Regions from separate parts of the Streptomyces sp. NPDC039480 genome, predicted to be linked through region 1. Evidence: riboswitches for the same ligand, from Rfam matches in the RefSeq annotation. Region 1 holds a riboswitch; each other region holds the start of a gene.
The links. Region 1 has a riboswitch for cyclic di-AMP ahead of ACZ56E_RS07405 (C40 family peptidase). Riboswitches for the same ligand answer to the same signal wherever they lie in the genome.
Positions count from the first base shown of each region.

Region 2: another riboswitch for cyclic di-AMP. It lies ahead of ACZ56E_RS11840 (C40 family peptidase); the one in region 1 lies ahead of ACZ56E_RS07405 (C40 family peptidase).
Region 3: another riboswitch for cyclic di-AMP. It lies ahead of ACZ56E_RS38455 (transglycosylase SLT domain-containing protein); the one in region 1 lies ahead of ACZ56E_RS07405 (C40 family peptidase).
Region 4: another riboswitch for cyclic di-AMP. It lies ahead of ACZ56E_RS36630 (transglycosylase family protein); the one in region 1 lies ahead of ACZ56E_RS07405 (C40 family peptidase).

Region 1 is NZ_JBVITX010000002.1:302,019-307,103, reverse strand. It holds gene pcrA (DNA helicase PcrA) at 1-690, opposite strand, end outside; cyclic di-AMP (ydaO/yuaA leader) riboswitch at 947-1,102, shown strand; gene ACZ56E_RS07405 (C40 family peptidase) at 1,111-2,349, shown strand; gene ACZ56E_RS07400 (hypothetical protein) at 2,430-2,789, opposite strand; gene ACZ56E_RS07395 (hypothetical protein) at 2,964-3,317, opposite strand; gene ACZ56E_RS07390 (C40 family peptidase) at 3,664-4,713, shown strand; gene ACZ56E_RS07385 (LuxR C-terminal-related transcriptional regulator) at 4,739-5,085, opposite strand, start outside.
Region 2 is NZ_JBVITX010000003.1:257,954-263,038, reverse strand. It holds gene ACZ56E_RS11860 (8-amino-7-oxononanoate synthase) at 1-1,203, shown strand, start outside; gene ACZ56E_RS11855 (DUF397 domain-containing protein) at 1,237-1,461, opposite strand; gene ACZ56E_RS11850 (helix-turn-helix domain-containing protein) at 1,471-2,334, opposite strand; gene ACZ56E_RS11845 (ATP-binding protein) at 2,607-3,059, shown strand; gene ACZ56E_RS11840 (C40 family peptidase) at 3,103-3,576, opposite strand; cyclic di-AMP (ydaO/yuaA leader) riboswitch at 3,580-3,756, opposite strand; gene ACZ56E_RS11835 (hypothetical protein) at 4,164-4,472, opposite strand; gene ACZ56E_RS11830 (ATP-dependent Clp protease proteolytic subunit) at 4,480-5,085, opposite strand, start outside.
Region 3 is NZ_JBVITX010000018.1:114,451-119,535, forward strand. It holds gene ACZ56E_RS38435 (S1 RNA-binding domain-containing protein) at 1-385, shown strand, start outside; gene ACZ56E_RS38440 (VOC family protein) at 401-835, opposite strand; gene ACZ56E_RS38445 (hypothetical protein) at 963-2,573, opposite strand; tRNA gene ACZ56E_RS38450 (tRNA-Met) at 2,760-2,833, opposite strand; cyclic di-AMP (ydaO/yuaA leader) riboswitch at 3,565-3,721, shown strand; gene ACZ56E_RS38455 (transglycosylase SLT domain-containing protein) at 3,726-4,448, shown strand; gene ACZ56E_RS38460 (hypothetical protein) at 4,753-5,085, shown strand, end outside.
Region 4 is NZ_JBVITX010000016.1:68,037-73,121, forward strand. It holds gene ACZ56E_RS36625 (LysM peptidoglycan-binding domain-containing protein) at 1-946, shown strand, start outside; cyclic di-AMP (ydaO/yuaA leader) riboswitch at 1,142-1,293, shown strand; gene ACZ56E_RS36630 (transglycosylase family protein) at 1,298-2,020, shown strand; gene eno (phosphopyruvate hydratase) at 2,354-3,643, shown strand; gene ACZ56E_RS36640 (septum formation initiator family protein) at 3,791-4,270, shown strand; gene ACZ56E_RS36645 (DUF501 domain-containing protein) at 4,314-4,865, shown strand; gene ACZ56E_RS36650 (Ppx/GppA phosphatase family protein) at 4,862-5,085, shown strand, end outside.

The DNA.
Region 1 (5,085 bases):
CTCGAAGCCGTCGGCGGCCTGCCCGGCGAAGTCCTCCTCGTCGATCAGCTCGTTCTTCAGGTTCGAGATCTTGGCGCTGAAGGACTTCGGCGGGAACTTCTTCGGGTCGAGGTCCAGGTCGCGGCAGACCAGGGCCATGAGGCGCTTGGAGTCCGCGGCGTCGTAGATCGAGAAGGAGGAGGTGAAGCCCAGTTTCTTGTACTCGCGGCGCAGGATGCGGACGCAGGCGCTGTGGAAGGTGGAGACCCACATCGCGTTCGCCCGGGGGCCGACGAGCTGCTCGACGCGCTCCTTCATCTCGCCCGCGGCCTTGTTCGTGAAGGTGATCGCGAGGATCTGGCCCGGGTGCACGCCGCGCTCGGCGAGGAGGTACGCGATGCGGTGGGTCAGCACCCGGGTCTTGCCGGAGCCGGCGCCGGCCACGATGAGCAGCGGGGAGCCGGCGTGCACGACGGCCGCGCGCTGGTTCTCGTTCAGCCCGTCGAGGAGGGACGCCGGGTCGATGACCGGGCGCGGGGCACCGTCGCGGTAGTGCGACTCGCGGGTCATGGGCGCGTCGAACTTCCCGTCGAACAAGTCGTCCGGAATGGGCTCCGGAGCGCTGTCCTCGGGCGGCGGCGGGGGCGCTTCGTCCGCGGCCCGGGAGGGCTGCAGGTCCGCCAGGAAGCTGTCATCAAAGAGGCTGCTCATCGCCTCCCGAGTCTAGGCGGCCCCACTGACAACCCGCTGCGGGTTCCGGACACACCCCGGACTTCCCACTCCGCGCTCACGGACGATCACGATCCGCTACGTCTCTCCGTGTCTCCATCGTGTCCGCGTCAAGGGTCTCGTAAAGTCACGAAAATGTATCGGGCATATCGAACATCAACCTTCACAGGAGCCACACGGGTTGGCTAGCGTGCCCGGCGGGCCACTCGCCCTCCCACCGGCGAACCCCGCCGGGAACGGGTGGCCTCCGCCGAGTCCGACACGTTCGGAGCCGGGGACCCACCAGAACCTTGGGGTGAATCGGTCCCGTACGAAGTACGGGACTGTAGGGCAGCCTTCCGAACCACCCGCCCGAACCCGACAGCTAACCCGGTAGGCGGTCTACGGAAGGAGTCGCCTCCCTTGGCGTCGCACCGCAAGCCGCGGACCCGTACAGCCGGCATACGCACGGCCCCCGCCGTCGGCATCACGACGGCAGCCCTCACCTCCGTCGCCCTCCTGGCACAGAGCGCGCAGGCGGCGCCCTCCGCGCCGACGAAGCCCAGCCTCGAAGAGGTCCAGAAGAAGGTCGACGAGCTCTACCGGCAGGCCGGCGTGGCCACCCAGAAGTACAACTCGGCCAAGGAGCGCACCGACAAGCAGCGCAAGAAGGTCGACCGTCTGCTCGACGACGTGGCCACACGCACGGACGAGCTGAACGACGCGCGCGAGGAGCTCGGCTCGTTCGCCGCCGCCCAGTACCGCACCGGCGCCGTCTCCGAGACGGCCACGATGATGCTCGCCGACGATCCGCAGGGCTACTTCGACCAGAACCACCTGGCGGACCGGCTCACCACGCGCCAGAAGAAGGCGGTCGACGACTACCAGGCGCAGCAGGCGTCGGCGACCAAGCAGCGCACGAAGGCCGCGAAGAGCCTCGAGACGCTGAGCGACTCGCGGGACGACCTGAGGACGAGCAAGCGGACCGTCCAGAAGAAGCTGGGTGACGCGCGTGAGCTCCTCTCGAAGCTGACCGCCGAGGAGAAGGCGCGGCTCGCGGAGATCGAGCGGAAGAAGAAGCAGGAGGCCAAACGCAAGGCCGAGAGGCTGGCCCGTGAGCAGGCCGCGGAGGCGGAGCGGGAGCGGAAGGCCGAGGAGGCGGCGCAGCGGGAGAAGGAGCGCGAGGCCGGCCAGGGTTCCGGTTCCGGCTCCGGATCTGGCTCCGGATCTGGCTCCGACACGGGATCAGGCTCGGGCTCGGGCTCCGGTTCAGGCTCCGGTTCGGGCTCGGGAAGCACCGACGGCAGCTACGCCACCAAGGCCGCGAAGGTCATCGATTTCGCGGAGGCCCAGATCGGCAAGCCGTACGTCTGGGGCGCCACCGGCCCCGACTCCTACGACTGCTCCGGACTCACGCAGGACGCGTGGAAGGCCGCGGGGATCTCCCTGCCGCGCACCACGTGGGACCAGGTGAAGGTCGGCACGACCGTGAAGACCGCCGACGCCAAGCCGGGTGACCTGGTGTTCTTCTACGACGACATCAGTCACGTGGGGATCTACATCGGCAACGGCAAGATGATCCACGCCCCGAAGCCGGGCGCGAACGTCCGCGTCGAGTCGATCTACTACATGCCGATCCACAGCGTGGTCCGCCCCGCCTGAGAACGAACCCCCTCCCAGGGCCCGAGACACCCTCTACGCGCGCGTGGCCCGCATCCTCCCCGGATGCGGGCCACGCGGGCTCACGGGCGCTTGACTCGGCTCATCCACCACGGCGCATCCGGCGGCGCGAACGGATCTTTCACGGTTCGCCTCAGGAACTGCTCGTCGAGCGGCTCAATGAGCGCCCGCAGGTCTCGAGCGGCTCTCGAAGAAAGGGCATGGAGGAGCGTTTCCAGGACGTCCCGGCACCGCTCGGGACCGATGTCCTCGCCTGTTTCGTAGTGGTAGCAGTTGTCGTACTGCGTCGCCCTCGTGTACATCACGCCACGTCCAGGGCGTCGACAGATTTTCTGCCACTGCCCCAGAGCTTCGTGGGTGGCGCCAATCCATAAGCGCCGCCGCTCGATGCGAGCGATCTCCGCCAGTACACGGGACGACAAGCCGGGCACCGTGGCTCTTCGTTCCCATTGCCGTAAGGGTCGTGGCAGGTCACGACGGACCTGCGAAGGGCGCCTACGAGGCATGGGCCTTTCGTGTGTTGACCATGGCGACCATCATGCCCGCCCTCACGACACCCGTCATCCCTCCGCGGCAGTGGCCTGTTCGCATAGAACTCAGGTCCACAGCACCGCGATGAAGATGTTCGCCGTGGTCAGCAGGCCGACCGCACCGAACATGCCCTTGTCGACCTTTTCCTCGTCCCGCTTCACATAGACCAGCGCGAGGATCACGATCAGCAGGGCCAGCTTGATGCCGATCTTGACGTTGTTGACCGTGTTGTCGTCCGCCTGGTTGAGGCCCACCAGAACCACACCGGTGACGAGCATGATCAACGCGCCGTGCAGCATGCCGGGGCTGAAGCGCGCGGTGCCCTGGCCCATCTGCTTCATCTGGGTCAGGAAGCCGCCCAGGAGCGAGGCGATTCCGATGATGTGCAGGCCGACGAAGAGATGGATGAGTAGGTCCATGGGGCCGGAGCCTAGCCGGGCCTCAGGCCGGGTGCGGCAGGCGCCCCCGTAGCACGACACTCCGGCCGGGCAAGCCGGAAACGGGCCATCGGTCGCGGCCGCGCGCCAAGCCGCCGTCGTCCCGTGAGCGGCACGGTCGTTGTCGGTCACTGTGCGCCCACTTCCGCCAGTTGCGCACAATCCCTCACCAACCCGTGACAGCCAGGTTTAGCGTCCTCCACCAGGTGACCGGCTCCCCAACCGCCGTCCGACCCGGGACGGCCGTCGGTCGCCACCGCCGAGAAACCCGGCGGCGGCCCGTCCCCCCTGTGCGGGCCGCCGCCGGACACGTAAGGAGCCCCACTTCGTGGCAGCGCACCGCAAGCCCAGACAGCGCTCGCTCAGCGGCAGCACGGCCCGCACCGCCGCAACCCTCGCCCTCGCCGGAGCCGCGTCGGTGACCGCCTTGGACGGCACGGGACACGCGGACCCCCGGCTCAGCCCCGCCGAGGTGAAGTCCAGGGTCGACGCGCTCTACCGCGAGGCGGAGACAGCCACCGAGAAGTACAACGGCGCGAAGGAGAAGGCCGAGAAGGCCGAAAAATCGCTCCGCGAACTGCGCGACACTGCGGCCCGCAAGACGGAGAAGCTCAACACCGCCCGCAACAGCCTCGGTTCATACGCCGCCGCGCAGTACCGCGCAGGCGGCATCGACCCCTCCGTGCAGCTCGCGCTCTCCTCCGACCCCGAACAGTTCCTGGACCGCGCGGCACGCGCCGACCGGGCCGGCAGCCGCCAGGCCCTCGCCGTCCGCGATGTGCGGAAGCAGGTCCGGGAGATGGACCGGCTGCGCGGCGCGGCCGACGAACGGCTGACCGCCCTCCGCGCACGCCAGGCGGAGCTGGACAAGCACAAGAAGACGATCACCAGGAAGCTCGGCGAGGCGAAACGGCTGCTGTCCCGGCTCACCGCCGAGCAGCGCGCGGAACTCACCGGCCGCGAAGCAGACGACCGCGCCTCCCGCGCGGACACCCGTGCCGCGTCCCCGGTCGCCGCCAAGGCCCCCAACGCCCGCGCCGCGTCCGCCGTCTCCTACGCGTACAAGGCCATCGGCAGCCCCTACGTCTGGGGCGCCACCGGCCCGAACGCGTTCGACTGCTCGGGGCTCACCCAGGCCGCCTACCGCTCGGCGGGCGTCGCACTGCCCCGCACCACCTACGCCCAGATCGCCTCGGGCGAGCGCGTCTCCCGCTCCGAGCTGCGCCCCGGCGACCTGGTGTTCTTCTACTCCGGCATCAGCCACGTCGGCCTCTACGTCGGCAACGGCCAGATGATCCACGCCCCGAACCCGAGCGCCCCGGTGCGGCTCGCACCCATCGACCAGATGCCGTTCGCGGGAGCCACGCGCGTGGCCTGAGCCGACTCCCCCGTCCGTCGTCCGGTCAGACCAGCCGTCGCGCCGTCGCCCATCGCGTCAGCTCATGGCGGTTGGAGAGCTGCAGCTTCCTCAGGACGGCCGACACGTGCGACTCGACCGTCTTCACGGAGATGTAGAGCTGCTTGGCGATCTCCTTGTACGCATAACCACGCGCGATGAGCCGCAGGACCTCCCGCTCGCGCTGCGTGAGGCGGTCCAGGTCCTCGTCGATCGGCGGCGCGTCCGTCGATGCGAAGGCGTCCAGGACGAACCCGGCGAGGCGCGGCGAGAACACCGCGTCCCCGTCCTGCACACGGAAGATGGAGTCCACCAGGTCGGTGCCGGTGATGGTCTTGGTGACATAGCCGCGGG
Region 2 (5,085 bases), on a different contig from region 1:
CACCCCGTGACGGCCGCGTCCACCGCCCCCGGCGACGCCCCGGGCGACGCCCTCGACCGGGCACCGCGCACCGCGTTCGGCTGGCTCGACGAGCAGGCGCGGCTGCGCGCGGACGCCGGACTCGTCCGCACCCTGCGCCCGCGCCCCGCCGAGGCGGACGGCCTCCTCGATCTGGCGGGAAACGACTACCTGGGCCTGACCCGGCACCCCGAGGTCACCGAGGGCGCGGCCGCCGCGGCCCGGCGCTGGGGCGGCGGTGCCACCGGGTCCCGGCTCGTCACGGGATCCACGGAGCTGCACGCCGAACTGGAGCGTGAGCTCGCCGCTTTCTGCGGCGTCGAGGCGGCCCTCGTCTTCTCCTCCGGTTACGCGGCGAACCTCGCCGCCGTCACCGCGCTCGCCCCGCACGGCTCGCTGATCGTCTCCGACGCGGGCAACCACGCGTCCCTGATCGACGGGTGCCGGCTCGCGCGCGGGACGACGCAGGTGGTGCCGCACGCCGACCCCGAGGCGGTCCGCAAGACGCTGGACGCGCACGACGGTCCCGCCGTCATGGTGTCCGACTCGGTGTTCTCGGTCGACGGCGACATGGCGCCGCTCGCGGAACTCGCCGCGGTCTGCCGCGGCTTCGGCGCGGGGCTGATCGTCGACGACGCCCATGGACTCGGGGTGCTCGGCGAGGGCGGCCGGGGCGCCCCGTACGCGGCGGGTCTCGCCGGCGCGGACGACACCGTGGTCACCCTCACCCTCTCGAAGTCCCTCGGCAGCCAGGGCGGCGCCGTACTGGGCCCCGCCAAGGTCATCGAGCACCTGGTGAACGCCGCCCGCACCTTCATCTTCGACACGGGCCTCGCGCCCGCCGCGGCCGGCGCCGCCCTCGCGGCCCTGCGCCTGCTGCGCCGCGAGCCCGGCCGGGCCGCACGCGCCCGCGAGGTCGCGGCCGAGCTGCATCGCCGTCTCACGGCCGAAGGTCTGTCGGCGGTACGACCCGACGCCGCCGTCGTCTCCGTACGCGCCCCGTCACCGGAGCAGGCCGTGCGGTGGGCCGCCGACTGCCGGGCGGAGGGTCTCGCCGTGGGCTGCTTCCGGCCGCCGTCGGTGCCGGACGGCATCTCACGGCTGCGGCTGACCGCCCGCGCCGATCTCACCGACGCACAGCTCGTCGGTGCGGTACGGGTGATCAGCCGCAACGCACCCCGATGAAGCGTGCCGGGCCCGCGCAGGGCCGGGTGCTGCTTATCGGAGGCAGTTGGTGAACGACTCCCAGGGGCCGGGGGAGAAGAGCAGGGCGGGCCCTGCGATGTTCTTCGAGTCACGCACGGCACGCAGGCCGGTCAGCGGACCTGAGTCGAGGGTGGCTGTCTCGACACAGTTGTTCATTCCGTTGCTGTAGCTGCTGCGCTGCCACCGCGCACCTTGAATTGTCGTGCTGGAAGGTACGTACCGAGGCATTGCGGTCATTGTGCCTCCTTACGCGCCGTCGCATAGCCCGGCGATGAAATCCGTTGAGTCCTCGGGTGAGAGCGCTTGTACCTGAAGGGAGTTGAAGGCCTCCGTGTACGCCTGGAGGTCTTCTTTCCGTTCGAGGTAGAGGCTACTCGTCAAATGGTCGAGAACAACCACATCCAGATCAGCAATGTCCGGAAATGAAAAAATAACGAAAGGACCGATCAGGCCCACATGCTCACCTGCGGCGAACGGCAACACCTGAAGCCGAACGTGAGGCATGTGAGATGCCTCCTTCAATCGGATCAACTGCCCCGCGAAGACCTGCGCCCCGCCCACCGGCCGCCGCAGCACCGCCTCGTCCATGACCACGCTCAGCCGCAGCGGCGGATCCGCGCGCAGCACGTCCTGCCGGGCAAGCCGGACCTCCACCAACGCCTCGACCTGCTCTTCCGGCAGCTCGCCGAGCGCGGCCCGGGTCACCGCGCGTGCGTACTCGGAGGTCTGCAGCAGGCCGGGAACCACCGAGGTCTCCAGCGTGCGCACCCAACTCGCCTGCGACTCCAGGCTGATGAAATCGCGGTAGGTGGCGGGCAGCAGATCGCGATAGGCCTTCCACCAGTGATGACGCCCCGCGCCGGGATCGTCGGCGCCGGCGAACGCGATGAGCAGCTCGCTGCGCTGCGGATCCTTGACCTGATATGCCTCCATCAGCAGCCGCACGTCGGCGGCTTTCACGCCACTGCGGCCCGTCTCGATCCGGCTCACCTTGGACTGGTGCCAGCCGACCTTGGCGGCGGCTTCGCTGCTGGTGAGCCCCGCGTGGCCGCGCAGGGCGCGCAGGGCGGCGCCGAGCTGTCGACGGCGCACCGCGGGGCCGTACTGCATGCCCGTCTCCTTTCGGACGGAGCCGTCGGATCTCCCGGCGGCAGGGCAGGGCAGTAGGCGAGATTAGAGGAAGTACCGCTCTCCCGCCCAAATACGGTCTGCCGTAGCAGAGTTCACCGCTTCGAGCGACAGATATATGCACATCTCGGTGGATCGCCACCCGTGACCGGCCAAGGAGTGGCAGGCTGGCGCGAAGCACCAGTCCGGGACTGTCCTCGAGTCATCCGCCGCGAGCCGGAGACCGGTCCCGGTGGGAAAGGGACAACGTCGCCATGGCAGACCATCAGGAAGCCTCCGTCACCCTGCCGAGCGATCCTGTCTCGGTCCCCGCCGCCCGGAAATTCGTATCCCGCGTGCTCGCGGAATGGGGCCTGCCCGGTGACGCCGAAGTGGCCGACACGATCAGGCTGATCGTTTCCGAACTCGCCACGAACGCCGTACAGCACACCCTGGGCCAGTCGCCCACCTTCACCGTGGACCTGGAGCTCGACCGTGACGAGCAATTGCGCATCGGTGTCACCGACAGCCACCCCCGCTACCCCAAGCGGCTCCCCGCGGCCGTCCAGCAGGACAACGGCCGCGGCATGGTCATCATCCGCTGGCTGGCGGCCGAGTGCGGCGGCAGGCTCTCGGTCAGCCCCACCGACGAGGGCGGCAAGACCGTGTGGATCGCGCTGCCCTGGCAGGCACCTGTCCAGCGCGGCTCGTGTGACGACGCCCGCTGACCGGCTCGGCCGCGGGCCACGAGTGCCGCGCTGGACGGTGCGGTCAGCGCACCCTGCCGTACCAGACGCTGTTGGACCAGATCTTCTCCAGGCGCACCACGGTCCCCCTCTTGGGCGCGTGCCAGATGCGGTTGTTACCCGCGTAGATCCCGACGTGGTAGACGTTCCTGCCGGAGTGGAAGAACACCAGATCGCCACGGGTCCGCTGGGACCTGGAGATGTGCTTGGTCTTGTTGTACTGCGCGGCGGCCGTGCGAGGCAGCTTCTTGCCCGTCTTCTTGAACGAGTAGAGCGTCAGGCCCGAGCAGTCGAACCGGTTGGGTCCCACCGCCCCGTAGCCGTACGGGGAGCCCTTCTTGGACGCCGCGATCTTGAGCGCCTTCGTCCCGTGTGTCGCTGCCTCGGCCTCCGCCGTGAGCCCGGGGGCCACGACGGTGCCGCCTACGACGGCGAGCGTGAGTGCCGATGCGGCACCGGTCCTGCTCAGCAGCGACGGAACATGATTCAGCGCGGTCATGCGCAACCCTTCGTCAGCCGCCTGTGAAGGATGACCTGTCGGGTTCGGGCAGGCGAAGATGCCCGGCCGCGTCATGCTCTGCGGCTTAACCCCAAGGGCGTCGTCCGGACTTCCCGGACGGGCCCGTCGTACCTGGGTCCTCCACTCCTGCCGTTGCACCGATGTCGACCGGTCATCCGGGTGGCGGCAGGACTCGGCGTCCGCCCGGACCGCCCCGCCGCTGTGGCGGGGGCTTGTCGTCGGAAGGGATCTTGACCCGAAACAGGTCCGAAAACCGAGCCGAAACGGCGTTTTGTGAGGCTCCTCACGACTGACCTGTTCAGGTGGACACTGCCGAATTCGACGTTCCGCCGCCTTCTCCGACGACCGCTCGACCAGCAGCGGAATGCGTAATTCCGGCCATGCTGTACTCGCTGGACGCAACTTCGGACCGTGCGGATAAGGACGTCCTGGTACGCCGTCCGGGGTAGCCCGACTGGTCCGTTTCGAAGTGGAGCCGGACGTTCCAGTGTTGGGAGCGGGGCGGCCGACGAGGTTTCAGGCGCCTTGCGGAGACGGAATTTGAGGAGCCTTGCGAAGAGGGGATTTCAGGGGCCTTGCGGAGGCGGCACGGTGAGTAGCCCCGCCCGTCGTTCACCGTCGAGGACGCGCAGCGCCCGGGCCAGCGTGGGCGCGTGCACCTCAGTCTCGCCCCGCTGGTGCATGAGGGCGAGCGCGTCCCGCAGCGCGGTCGCCCGCCCGACCAGGGCCTGGGCGGCGCGCAGCCCGCGGTACGTGTGCTCGACGCGGGCCGGGTTGATGCGGCCGAGCAGGTCGACGACTTCGAGATAGCGGTCGATCAACTCCGCCTCGGCGTGCGTGAGGGCGGGCAGCGGAGGCAGTTCGGGCGGCAGCATCGGTGACTCACCTCGGGTCGCGGGCGGCGAGCGAGGTCTTGCGGCTCGGGATGATCCGGTCCACGAGCCCGTACTCCAGGGCCGCCGGGGCGTCGAAGATCTTGTCCCGTTCGATGTCCGCGGCGATCCGCTCCGGGCTCTGCCCCGTGTGCCGTACGAGCAGCTCCTCTAACTGCCGCCTGGTGCGCAGGAGTTCGTCGGCCTGGATCGCCAGGTCCGTGGCCTGACCCCGGATCGGTTCGGAGATGGCCGGCTGGTGGATGAGGACGCGTGCGCCGGGCAGCGCGAACCGCTTGCCGGGGGTGCCGGCGGCGAGCAGGACGGCGGCACCCGACGCGGCCTGGCCCAGGCAGATCGTCTCCACGTCACAGCTGACGAACCGCATCGTGTCGTAGATCGCGGTCATCGCACTGAACGAGCCGCCGGGGGAGTTGATGTACAGCGAGATGTCGCGGTCCGGCGCCTGGTACTCGAGGTGCATGAACTGCGCCATCACGTCGTTCGCGGAGGTGGCGTCGACGGGCGTGCCGAGGAAGACGATCCGCTCTTCGAGGAGCTTGGAGTACGGGTCCATGGTCCGCGCCCCCGAACTCGTGCGTTCGGTGAACTCGGG
Region 3 (5,085 bases), on a different contig from region 1:
GCGCATCGAGGCGGCTTCCGACGTCGTGCAGGTCGGGCAGCGGGTCTCCTGCGAGTTCCTCCAGTTCGACACCTGGAACCTGGAGGCCAGACTGTCCTTGCGCGCGCTGCGGCCGGACCCCTTCCAGGCATTCACCGACAGCATCGCGGTAGGGCAGAAACTGCGCGGACAGGTCACCAAGCTGGTCCCCATCGGGGTCTTCGTCCAGGTCGCCGACGGCATCGAGGGACTGGTCCACCTGCGCGAGCTCACCTGGACGCCCGCGCCCACCCCCTCGGATGCCGTCCAGGTCGGCGAGGAGGTCACGGTCGTCGTCACCGAGATCGACCGGGAGCGGCGCAGGCTGGCCCTCTCCCGGCGGCAGGCCTCACCCGAGCACCAGTGACCCCTCGGCGGCGGGTCAGTCGAGGCAGAACTCGTTGCCCTCGATGTCCTGCATCACGATGCACGACTCGTTCTCCTCGTCGGCGGGCAGCAGTCGCACGCGGACCGCGCCGAGTGCGACCAGGCGGGCGCATTCGGCCTCGAGTACGGCCAGGCGCTCCTCCCCCACCAGTCCGGTGGCGGTCCGTACGTCCAGGTGCACCCGGTTCTTGGCGGTCTTGCCTTCGGGGACGCGCTGGAAGAACAGGCGCGGGCCCACGCCCGAGGGGTCGCTGCACACGAACCATGCGCCCCGCTCCTCGGGAGGCTGGGAGTTGTTGAAGTCGTCCCAGGTGGCGAAGCCCTGCGGGGGCGGCGGTGCGACGTAACCCAGCACCTCGCACCAGAAGCGGGCAACGCGCTCGGGCTCCGCGCAGTCGAAGGTGACTTGGAACTGCTTGATCGTTGGCATCGGCGCACGATAGCAGGGGCGCTGTCCGCTCATCTTCCGGTGCGGTGAGCGGAGTTGTGCGGTCGGTCCGGGCCACGCACGAAGGCGGGGTCGCCTTCGTGCGTGGCGCTCGGTGTTCCGGTGTCCGCTAGCGGACGTCGACGTAGTCCTCGCGGCCGTAGTCCGCGTAGTGGGAGCTGACCGTGTCGGTGTAGCGCATCTGCCAGGTGCCGTCCTGCTGGGCGGTGAACTTCTTGCTGAACGTGCCGTTGCTCAGCGTCTTGGTGCTGCCCAGTTCCTTCCATGCGGAGCCGGCCGTCGCGGCCTTGAACCAGACGCGGATCTTCTGCCCGCCGTACGGCCGCCAGGTGGATCCGGACTTCTGCATCAGGCCGCCCTTGGCGGTGACCTGGGTGCCCTTGCGGACGCCCTCGGGCGTGACACCGTCGTCCCAGACCTTGGTGTACTTGCGGCCCAGCTTGAAACTCGCGCTGTCCACGCCCGCGTTGACCAGGCGCAGCCGCCACTGGGCGCCCGCGTCGGCCTTCTTGGGCGAGGAGGCGGTGAAGGAGGCGCCGTAGGCGGCGTCGAAGGTGCCGGTGCTCGACCAGGTGCCTCCCGCGGGGCGGTGGTCGATGGACACCTGTGTCTTGGTGCCCGCCGGGTAGGTGCCCTGGGTGACGCCGAGCTTGCCGGTGAAGGTGACCTTGCGGTACTTGCTCACCGTGGCCTTGACGTCCGACAGTTGGCTCGTGCGCGGGGGCGTGGCCAGCGTGAAGGAGTGCGGGGCCGGCGCCGTGAACCAGCTCCGCGCACTCGGCTGGACGCTGACCGGGCCGCTGCGCCTGACGGTGTAGCCGGTGGAGAAGGCGCCGTTCTCGCCGCTCACCACGGTCTTGCCGGGGTCTCCCACATCTCCGGTGCCGACGCGCACCTCGGCGGCCAGCGGCTTTTCGGTGCCGTCGTCCGCGATGCGGGTGAGCTTGCCGTTGACGGGGATGTCACTGCCGTAAGGGGCGGTGACCGTGCCGTTCGGGGCGTCGACCTTGAGCTTCAGTTCCTGCTTGCGGAAGGGCAGGTGGAGCGACTCGTACTCCTGGTCGAACATGTACTCATAGGTGACGTCGGTGCCGTACTCACCGGAGTACCCCGACGTGGTGAACCGCCCCGCGGAGTTCGTCCACTCCCATCCCTCGCTGCGGGTCTCCCGGGCGCGGTAGTACATGCCCACCCCGGCGAACGGCTTCACCTCGTGGGTGCGGGGGTCCTCGGCCACCAGGGTTCCGGTGACCTTGCCGGTCGGGTTGTCGTAGGAGATCCAGGGGTGGCTGCTGGTGAGGGTCAGCTTGGGGTTGAGGCCGTAGTTGAGAAAGCCGGTCGTCCGCTGGACGATCTCGTTGGGCTGTCCGTCCCTGGCCACGACGTCGATGACGTAGGCGCCCATGGCGGGCAGGGTGACCGGCTCGGAGCGGAAGGTGTCCTCGTAGCACTCGCCCGAGTCGGGGCAGGTCTCGGTGCCGGTCAGGCGGACGCTGGCGAGGACCTCGGGGTCGTTCTTCGCGTGGATCTCGAGCGTGACGTCCTTGGGGTGGAAACGCGCGGACATGTGCTCGTAGAGGGCGTAGATCTTGCCGCCCTCCTGCAGGGTTTCCGTGCGGCTGCGCGAATCGCCGTCCCCTGCGTGCGCCGCGGGCGCGGCGACCTGTGTGGCAGTGCAGACCACGAGGCCCGTGGCCAGCGCTGCCGTGAACTTCTTCAAGACTCCCCCATCGGATCTTGCTGTGTGTGTCGCGCGTATGACCGGCGGGATGGGCGAATGGTTGTGCGACTGATGGCACACATGTCAGGGGCGTCGGGGCGCAGGAGTGGCGGTGCCAGTTTCGCGGTCGTCGGTGACATGCAGCAGGGCCCGGATCCACATGGGATCCGGGCCCTGCTGTTGCAGTAGCGGGGACAGGATTTGAACCTGCGACCTCTGGGTTATGAGCCCAGCGAGCTACCGAGCTGCTCCACCCCGCGTCGTGTTCCTCCACCCTACGCCACCGCGGAGGACTCTCACACCACGGCGCGGCGCAGGGGGCGGCAAGTGCCTTGCGGGGCCGCGCAGTACACCGCCACACGAACCGCTGTTCCGCTCCGTGATGCCGCATCAGAAACAAGGTGAGGGTGCGCCAGAAGAATGGGGAACATTTCCCTTTCCCGCCCTCACCTACGTCCGCCGGAAAGGGAATTCCTGCGGGCGGGCCCTCCGTTTCGGCCGCCCTCCTTTTCTGGGCGGGCGTCACTTTCTACGCGGCAGAAGCATTGTTGACGCGGCGTCGGATGCCCGTGGCCTCACCTCGGGCCGGGCTGGGCGGGTCGACACCGACGCGATGCGAAATGCCCGTTCTGGCGTGAACAGCCACCTTTGCGCATGTCCGTATTCTTCCAGATACGACCTAATTGACTCGTTAGTGCCATACGCTGCACTTGGCCGCCTGGTGGAGCACTCGAGGGAAATGCCGTACCCCGCTCCGTGAATTGCGTCACGCCCCGGTGTCCTCGGCTTCGCGGGCCGCGGAGTGCGTTCTCGTTCTGCGCAAAGAGAGTTGGGTTTTCGATCAAAGAGGGTGCGGGATTTTGATCACGCGGTACGGGCCCGCGCATTCCCTCCATTCGAATTCCGGCCTTGTTCCGCACCGGCTTTCTCGCCTAACGTCACCGTCAATCCGGATGGAACGCCGAATCCTGCCGCTGTCCGGAAACTCTCCCACCCACACCCACTCACTCACGCACGGCAGGAGCGGGGGACCCAGGTAAGCCGCCGATCCCGGTGACGGGACGGCTCGGGGTGAAGTCGCATGCCCTGCGACCGGACATCTCCCGTCCGAACCCGACAGCTCACCCCGCAGGCGACGGAGAGGAATTCGTCATGCCCGCAAAGGGTAAGCACCGCCGTCCCAAGTCCAGCTCGCTCACCCGGGGCATCGCCGCCGCGGGCACCGGCGGCGCCGTGCTCGTTCTTCCGGTGCTCGGCGCGACCACGGCCGCCGCCGCGCCGGCCGCCGCGGCCGCCAAGCCCGCCGCGGCCCCGAAGACCTATGTCGTCGTCGCGGGTGACTCCCTGGCCGAGATCGCCCGTGAGCACTCCGTGAGCGGCGGCTGGCAGAAGCTGTACCAGGACAACCGCGGCGTCCTCGGCGACGACCCGAAGCTGATCCACCCCGGTCTCGAGCTCACCCTCGGCAAGGAGGCCCCGGCCGCCCCCGAGCGGGCGGACCGGTCCGAGCGCGGCAACACCGCCGCCGAGCCCGCCGTGGCGAAGAAGTCCTACGCCAACAACCTCGACGGCTGGATCAGGCAGTCGCTCGACATCATGGCCCAGCACGGCATCCCCGGCACCTACGAGGGCATCCACCGCAACATCATGCGGGAGTCCTCCGGCAACCCGATGGCCATCAACAACTGGGACTCCAACGCCGTCGCCGGAACCCCCTCCAAGGGGCTCCTGCAGGTCATCGGCCCCACGTTCTCCGCCTACCACGTGCCCGGCACGTCGACCGACAGCTACGACCCGGTCGCCAACATCACCGCCGCCTGCAACTACGCGGCCGACCGCTACGGCTCGATCGACAACGTCAACGGCCCCTACTAGGCCGCACCCCCAACCCCTTCCCGGTCGGTGACTGAGCCCCGGAACGCATGGCGTTCCGGGGCTCAGTCGTGTGGTGAAGCCGCCGTCCATGTCATCGGATCGCTGGAAACCCGGGTCAGTTCACAGCATGGTCAAGGAGAATGGGCCGCTCCGGTTGTCCGTACTATCGCCGTGTCAGGGCATCTGTGTACTGAATATTGCTTGTCACCCCGCAGGCCCGGGCCCCAATCCCGGTCCCGGGAAGCACACATGTGCAGCAGGCTCTTCAACTCCGGCCCCAGGTCCGGGAAAGGTTGTGCGCCCCATGTCCGAGAACGTTTCCGCCACCGAACTGACATCGCAGTACACCGCTCAAGTCCGTGCCGACCTCGAACGCAACACCAAGGAGCAGCAGCGCCTCGGTGCGGAAATCGCCTCCTTGCAGGAGCAGTTGGTGGCCCATCAGCGTGACCACGCGGTGCTGGTCAGCATCCAGCAGGCGCTCGGTGAGGAGCCGGCTTCCCCGGAGCCGGCGGCCCCGCAGGAGCGGGCCGCGGTGCCCGCCCCCCGTACGAAGAAGAAGTCGCCCGGCTCCGATGCGGCGGGCAAGCGGGCTCGGGTGACCAAGACCGCTCCGCAGCAGACGGCCGCGGGCAAG
Region 4 (5,085 bases), on a different contig from region 1:
CGAGACCACCACGTGGGAGAAGCTCGCCGAGTGCGAGAGCGGCGGCGCGTGGAGCGCCAACCCCGGCAACGGCTACTACGGAGGCCTCCAGCTCTCCCAGGAGACCTGGGAGGCGTACGGCGGTCTCGACTACGCGACCAGCGCCGACCAGGCCAGCCGCTCGCAGCAGATCGCCGTCGCCGAGAAGATCCTCGACGCCAAGGGCACCGCGGCCTGGCCGAGCTGCGCACCGATCGCCGGGCTCAGCCAGGACGGTGCCGCGGCCGACGTCGACCCGGGCGGCCCCATCGCCCCGACGCCCTCCGACTCGACGGGTCCGGCCGACTCCAAGGGCTCCAAGGGCCCTGAGGGTTCCAAGGACTCCGAGGCCCCTGAGAAGGGGACGGGCAAGCCTTCTGACGAGGCCACGGACTCCGCCGACCCGGAGCGGCCCTCCGGCGACGCGAGCGACACGCCCGCCTCCGGCGACAGTTCGCGAGAGAAGAATCACGAGGAGTCCGGCGAAAAGGACGGCAAGGGCGGTAAGGACGGCAAGGGCGACGCCGAAGGCGCCGAAGGTGCCGAAAACGCCGACGGCAAGGGCGACTCCGGCAAGTCCGGCCAGAAGGACACCACTTCGCCCACGCCCGAGAAGTCGACCGACCCGGCCGACGACGCCACGGACCCCAACGGCTCCTCGTCCGGCCGCCACCGCGGCGACCGCGCCGACGAGAACGACAGCGCCGGCGACCGTCCCGGACGGCACGCCTCGCGCGGCGCCGACCGCTCCGAGAAGCTCGCCGACGGCACGTACACCGTGCGCTCCGGGGACAACCTCTCGGTCATCGCGGACGACTTCGGGGTCGACGGCGGATGGCACGAGCTCTACAGCGAGAACAAGAAGACCGTCGGAGGCGACCCGGACCTCATCCTCCCCGGTCAGAGCCTCGATGTGGGCGAAAAGTAACGGAAATTGACGATGCGTCTGCGGGGGACTTGGCATGTGTTGTCCGGTTTGGCGCGAGTGAGAGATGGGTCTCAGAAGCCCTGATCGTCTTTGAAATTCGGTGGGGAGCGTGTCTACGGTCGTGACCGCTCGCCACTGGTGAGCCCCGCCGGTCGGTACGCCGAATCCTGCCAACGGCCGGACGGGAACAGTCGTCGCTCAAGAGCGCCGTGGGCAGGAGCGGGGGACCCAAGGTAAGTGCCGTGTCATGCGGCTAGGGGTGAAGCCGCACTCGCGAGAGTGCGGCCGGGCAACCACATCGGCCCGAACCCGACAGCTCACCTCGCAGGCGTCGGTGTAGGGGATCAACTCATGCTGCTTTCCGGCAAGGGCAAGCACCGCCGCCCGTCCAAGGCCACTCGTGTCGCCACGCTCGTCGGCGTGACCGGCGCCGCCGTCGCCGCCCCGCTGATGGCGGCCGGCTCGGCCTCCGCCGCCACCGCGTCCGAGTGGGACGCCGTCGCCCAGTGCGAGTCCGGCGGCAACTGGTCCATCAACACCGGCAACGGCTACCAGGGCGGGCTGCAGTTCTCGCCGTCCACCTGGGCCGCGTACGGCGGTACGAAGTACGCGCCGACCGCCGACAAGGCCTCCAAGGCCCAGCAGATCGAGATCGCCGAGAAGGTCCTCGCCGGCCAGGGCAAGGGCGCCTGGCCGAGCTGTGGCGTCGGCCTCTCCGGTGCCTCGTACAACGGCGGCGGCTCGCAGCAGCAGGCCCCGCAGCAGCAGAGCAAGCCGCAGCCGCAGCAGACGCAGCAGCAGGCCGCTCCGCAGCAGCAGGCCGCGCCGAAGCAGGCGGCTCCCAAGCCGCAGCCGACGCCGCAGACCGAGACCAAGAAGACCGTCGAGACCCCGACCGGCAAGAAGGTCGAGAAGGGCGACGGCGAGTACAAGGTCAAGACGGGCGACACCCTGTCCAAGATCGCCCAGGCGCACGACGTCAAGGGCGGCTGGCAGAAGGTCTACAAGCTCAACGGCGACATCATCGACGACGCCGACTTCATCTACCCGGGCCAGCAGCTCCACCTGAGCTGACCCGGCCGGTCACGGCCGTGCCTCGGCGGACGCACGGCCGTACCCCCCGTCCCCACGGGCTCCCCGCCCCGGTGCGCGTATCCCCCGTACGCACCGGGGCGGGGCCATGTCCACACCCCGGTCCGGATCCGCGCCACGCCCCTCTTGTTCGCTACTAGCGAGTAGAGAACATGGTCTTACGCCCTGTTTCCACGCCATATGGGCCTTGTGCCGTCCCAGGGGACGGGCGGTCGGCTGGCTGAAGCCCCGGAGCCGGTTAGGCTCAGGAGACGCAGGGCCGAAGCGGCCCGGCGTAATCGTGTTTACGCGTCACACTCCCAGAAGGAGATGCTCGTGCCGTCCATCGACGTCGTCGTAGCCCGGGAAATCCTGGACTCCCGAGGCAACCCCACGGTCGAGGTCGAGGTCGGCCTCGACGACGGCAGCACCGGTCGTGCCGCCGTTCCGTCCGGTGCCTCCACCGGTGCCTTCGAGGCCATCGAACTCCGTGACGGTGACCCCAACCGTTACCAGGGCAAGGGTGTCGAGAAGGCCGTCCTCGCCGTCATCGAGCAGATCGGCCCGGAGCTCGTCGGTTACGACGCCACCGAGCAGCGCCTGATCGACCAGGCCATGTTCGACCTGGACGCCACCGACAACAAGGGCTCGCTCGGCGCCAACGCCATCCTCGGCGTCTCGCTCGCCGTCGCGCACGCCGCCTCCGAGGCCAGCGACCTGCCGCTGTTCCGCTACCTCGGCGGTCCGAACGCGCACCTGCTGCCCGTCCCGATGATGAACATCCTGAACGGCGGGTCGCACGCCGACTCGAACGTCGACATCCAGGAGTTCATGATCGCCCCGATCGGCGCGGAGTCCTTCTCCGAGGCCCTGCGCTGGGGCACCGAGGTCTACCACACGCTGAAGAAGGTCCTGAAGAGCAAGGGCCTGGCCACCGGCCTCGGCGACGAGGGCGGCTTCGCCCCGAACCTCGACTCCAACCGCGCCGCCCTCGACCTCATCCTCGAGGCCATCAAGGAGGCCGGTTACGTCCCCGGCGAGCAGATCGCGCTCGCCCTCGACGTCGCCGCGTCCGAGTTCTACAAGGACGGCACGTACCAGTTCGAGGGCAAGTCCCGCTCGGCCGCCGAGATGACCGAGTACTACGAGGAGCTCGTCGCCTCGTACCCGCTCGTCTCCATCGAGGACCCGCTGTTCGAGGACGACTGGGCCGGCTGGAACGCCATCACCGAGAAGCTCGGCGACAAGGTGCAGCTGGTCGGCGACGACCTGTTCGTCACCAACCCGGAGCGCCTGGCCCGCGGCATCGAGGAGAACTCGGCCAACGCCCTGCTCGTCAAGGTCAACCAGATCGGTTCGCTGACCGAGACCCTGGACGCCGTCGAGATGGCCCAGCGCAGCGGCTTCAAGTGCATGATGTCCCACCGCTCCGGCGAGACCGAGGACGTCACCATCGCCGACCTCGCCGTCGCCACCAACTGCGGCCAGATCAAGACCGGCGCCCCGGCCCGCTCCGAGCGCGTCGCCAAGTACAACCAGCTCCTGCGCATCGAGGAGATCCTCGACGACGCGGCGGTCTACGCCGGTCGCAGCGCGTTCCCGCGGTTTCGCTCTGCGAACCAGTAGGCACAGCAAGGGCTGATCACCGCGCTTAAGGGCTGATCACGCACGAAGCCCGGCAGTGACGCCGGGTTACCTACGTCCCCGCACCCGGTCCCGTACCGTGTGCGGGGACGTACGTACGTGCAGGCGCTGCGCCGGGGAGGCGGAACCATGGCCAAGGCCGGGACCAAGGACCGGTTCTCCACCGCGACCCGTCTGCGGCTGCTCGGCGAGCAGACCGCGGAGCGCGTCTACCGCTCCCAGACCAAGCGCCAGGCCCGCCGCTCCCGGCTCACCGGCCGCGCCGCGCTCCTCGCGCTCGTCCTCTGCTCCCTCGTCGTCGCGCTCGCGTACCCGATGCGGCAGTACGTCTCGCAGCGCGCCGAGATCGACGACCTGCGCAGACAGCAGGCCGAGCACCGCGCGGACGTCGAGAAGCTGCGCGACGAGAAGGCCCGCTGGCAGGACGACGCGTACGCGGAGCAGCGCATCCGGGACCGCCTGCACTACGTGATGCCGGGCGAGACCGGCTTCACGGTGATCGACCCGGCGGCGGCGCAGAGCCGCCGCACGGACCAGGGGGCGGCCGCGCGCCCCTGGTACTCGAACGTCTGGGACGGCGTCGACAAGGCGGACCGCCCCGACGACTGACTCCCCGATCCGTACCCGACCCGTACCGAAACGAAAGACAGGCATGGAAACGCCCCCGCCGAGCACCCCGCGCACCGAGCCCACCGACGCCGACGTGGCGGCCTTCAAGCAGCAGCTCGGCCGACCGCCGCGCGGCCTGCGGGCCATCGCGCACCGCTGCCCCTGCGGACAGCCGGACGTCGTCGAGACGGCGCCGCGCCTCCCGGACGGGACGCCCTTCCCGACGACGTACTACCTGACGTGTCCGCGGGCCGCCTCCGCGATCGGCACGCTGGAGGCCAACGGCGTCATGAAGGAGATGTCGGAGCGGCTCACGAAGGACGAGGAGCTGGCGAAGCAGTACCGCGCGGCCCACGAGGACTACATCGCGCGCCGTGACGCCATCGAGGTCCTTGAGGGCTTCCCGAGCGCGGGCGGCATGCCGGACCGCGTGAAGTGCCTGCACGTCCTGGTCGGTCACTCCCTGGCCGCGGGCCCCGGCGTGAACCCGCTGGGCGACGAGGCCATCGCGATGCTCCCGGAGTGGTGGGCGAAGGGTCCGTGCGTCACGCCGTGCGGGGACGACGCCGATGCCGCCGCCGAGGGCGCCGAGTGACCCGCGTCGCCGCCATCGACTGCGGCACGAACTCGATCCGCCTCCTGGTGGCGGACGCCGATCCGGCCACGGGTGAACTGGTCGACCTGGACCGGCGGATGACGATCGTCCGGCTCGGCCAGGGCGTCGACAGGACGGGGCGCCTCGCCCCCGAGGCGCTGGAGCGCACCTTCGCGGCCTGCCGCGAGTACGCCGCCGTCATCAAGGAGCACGGCGCCGA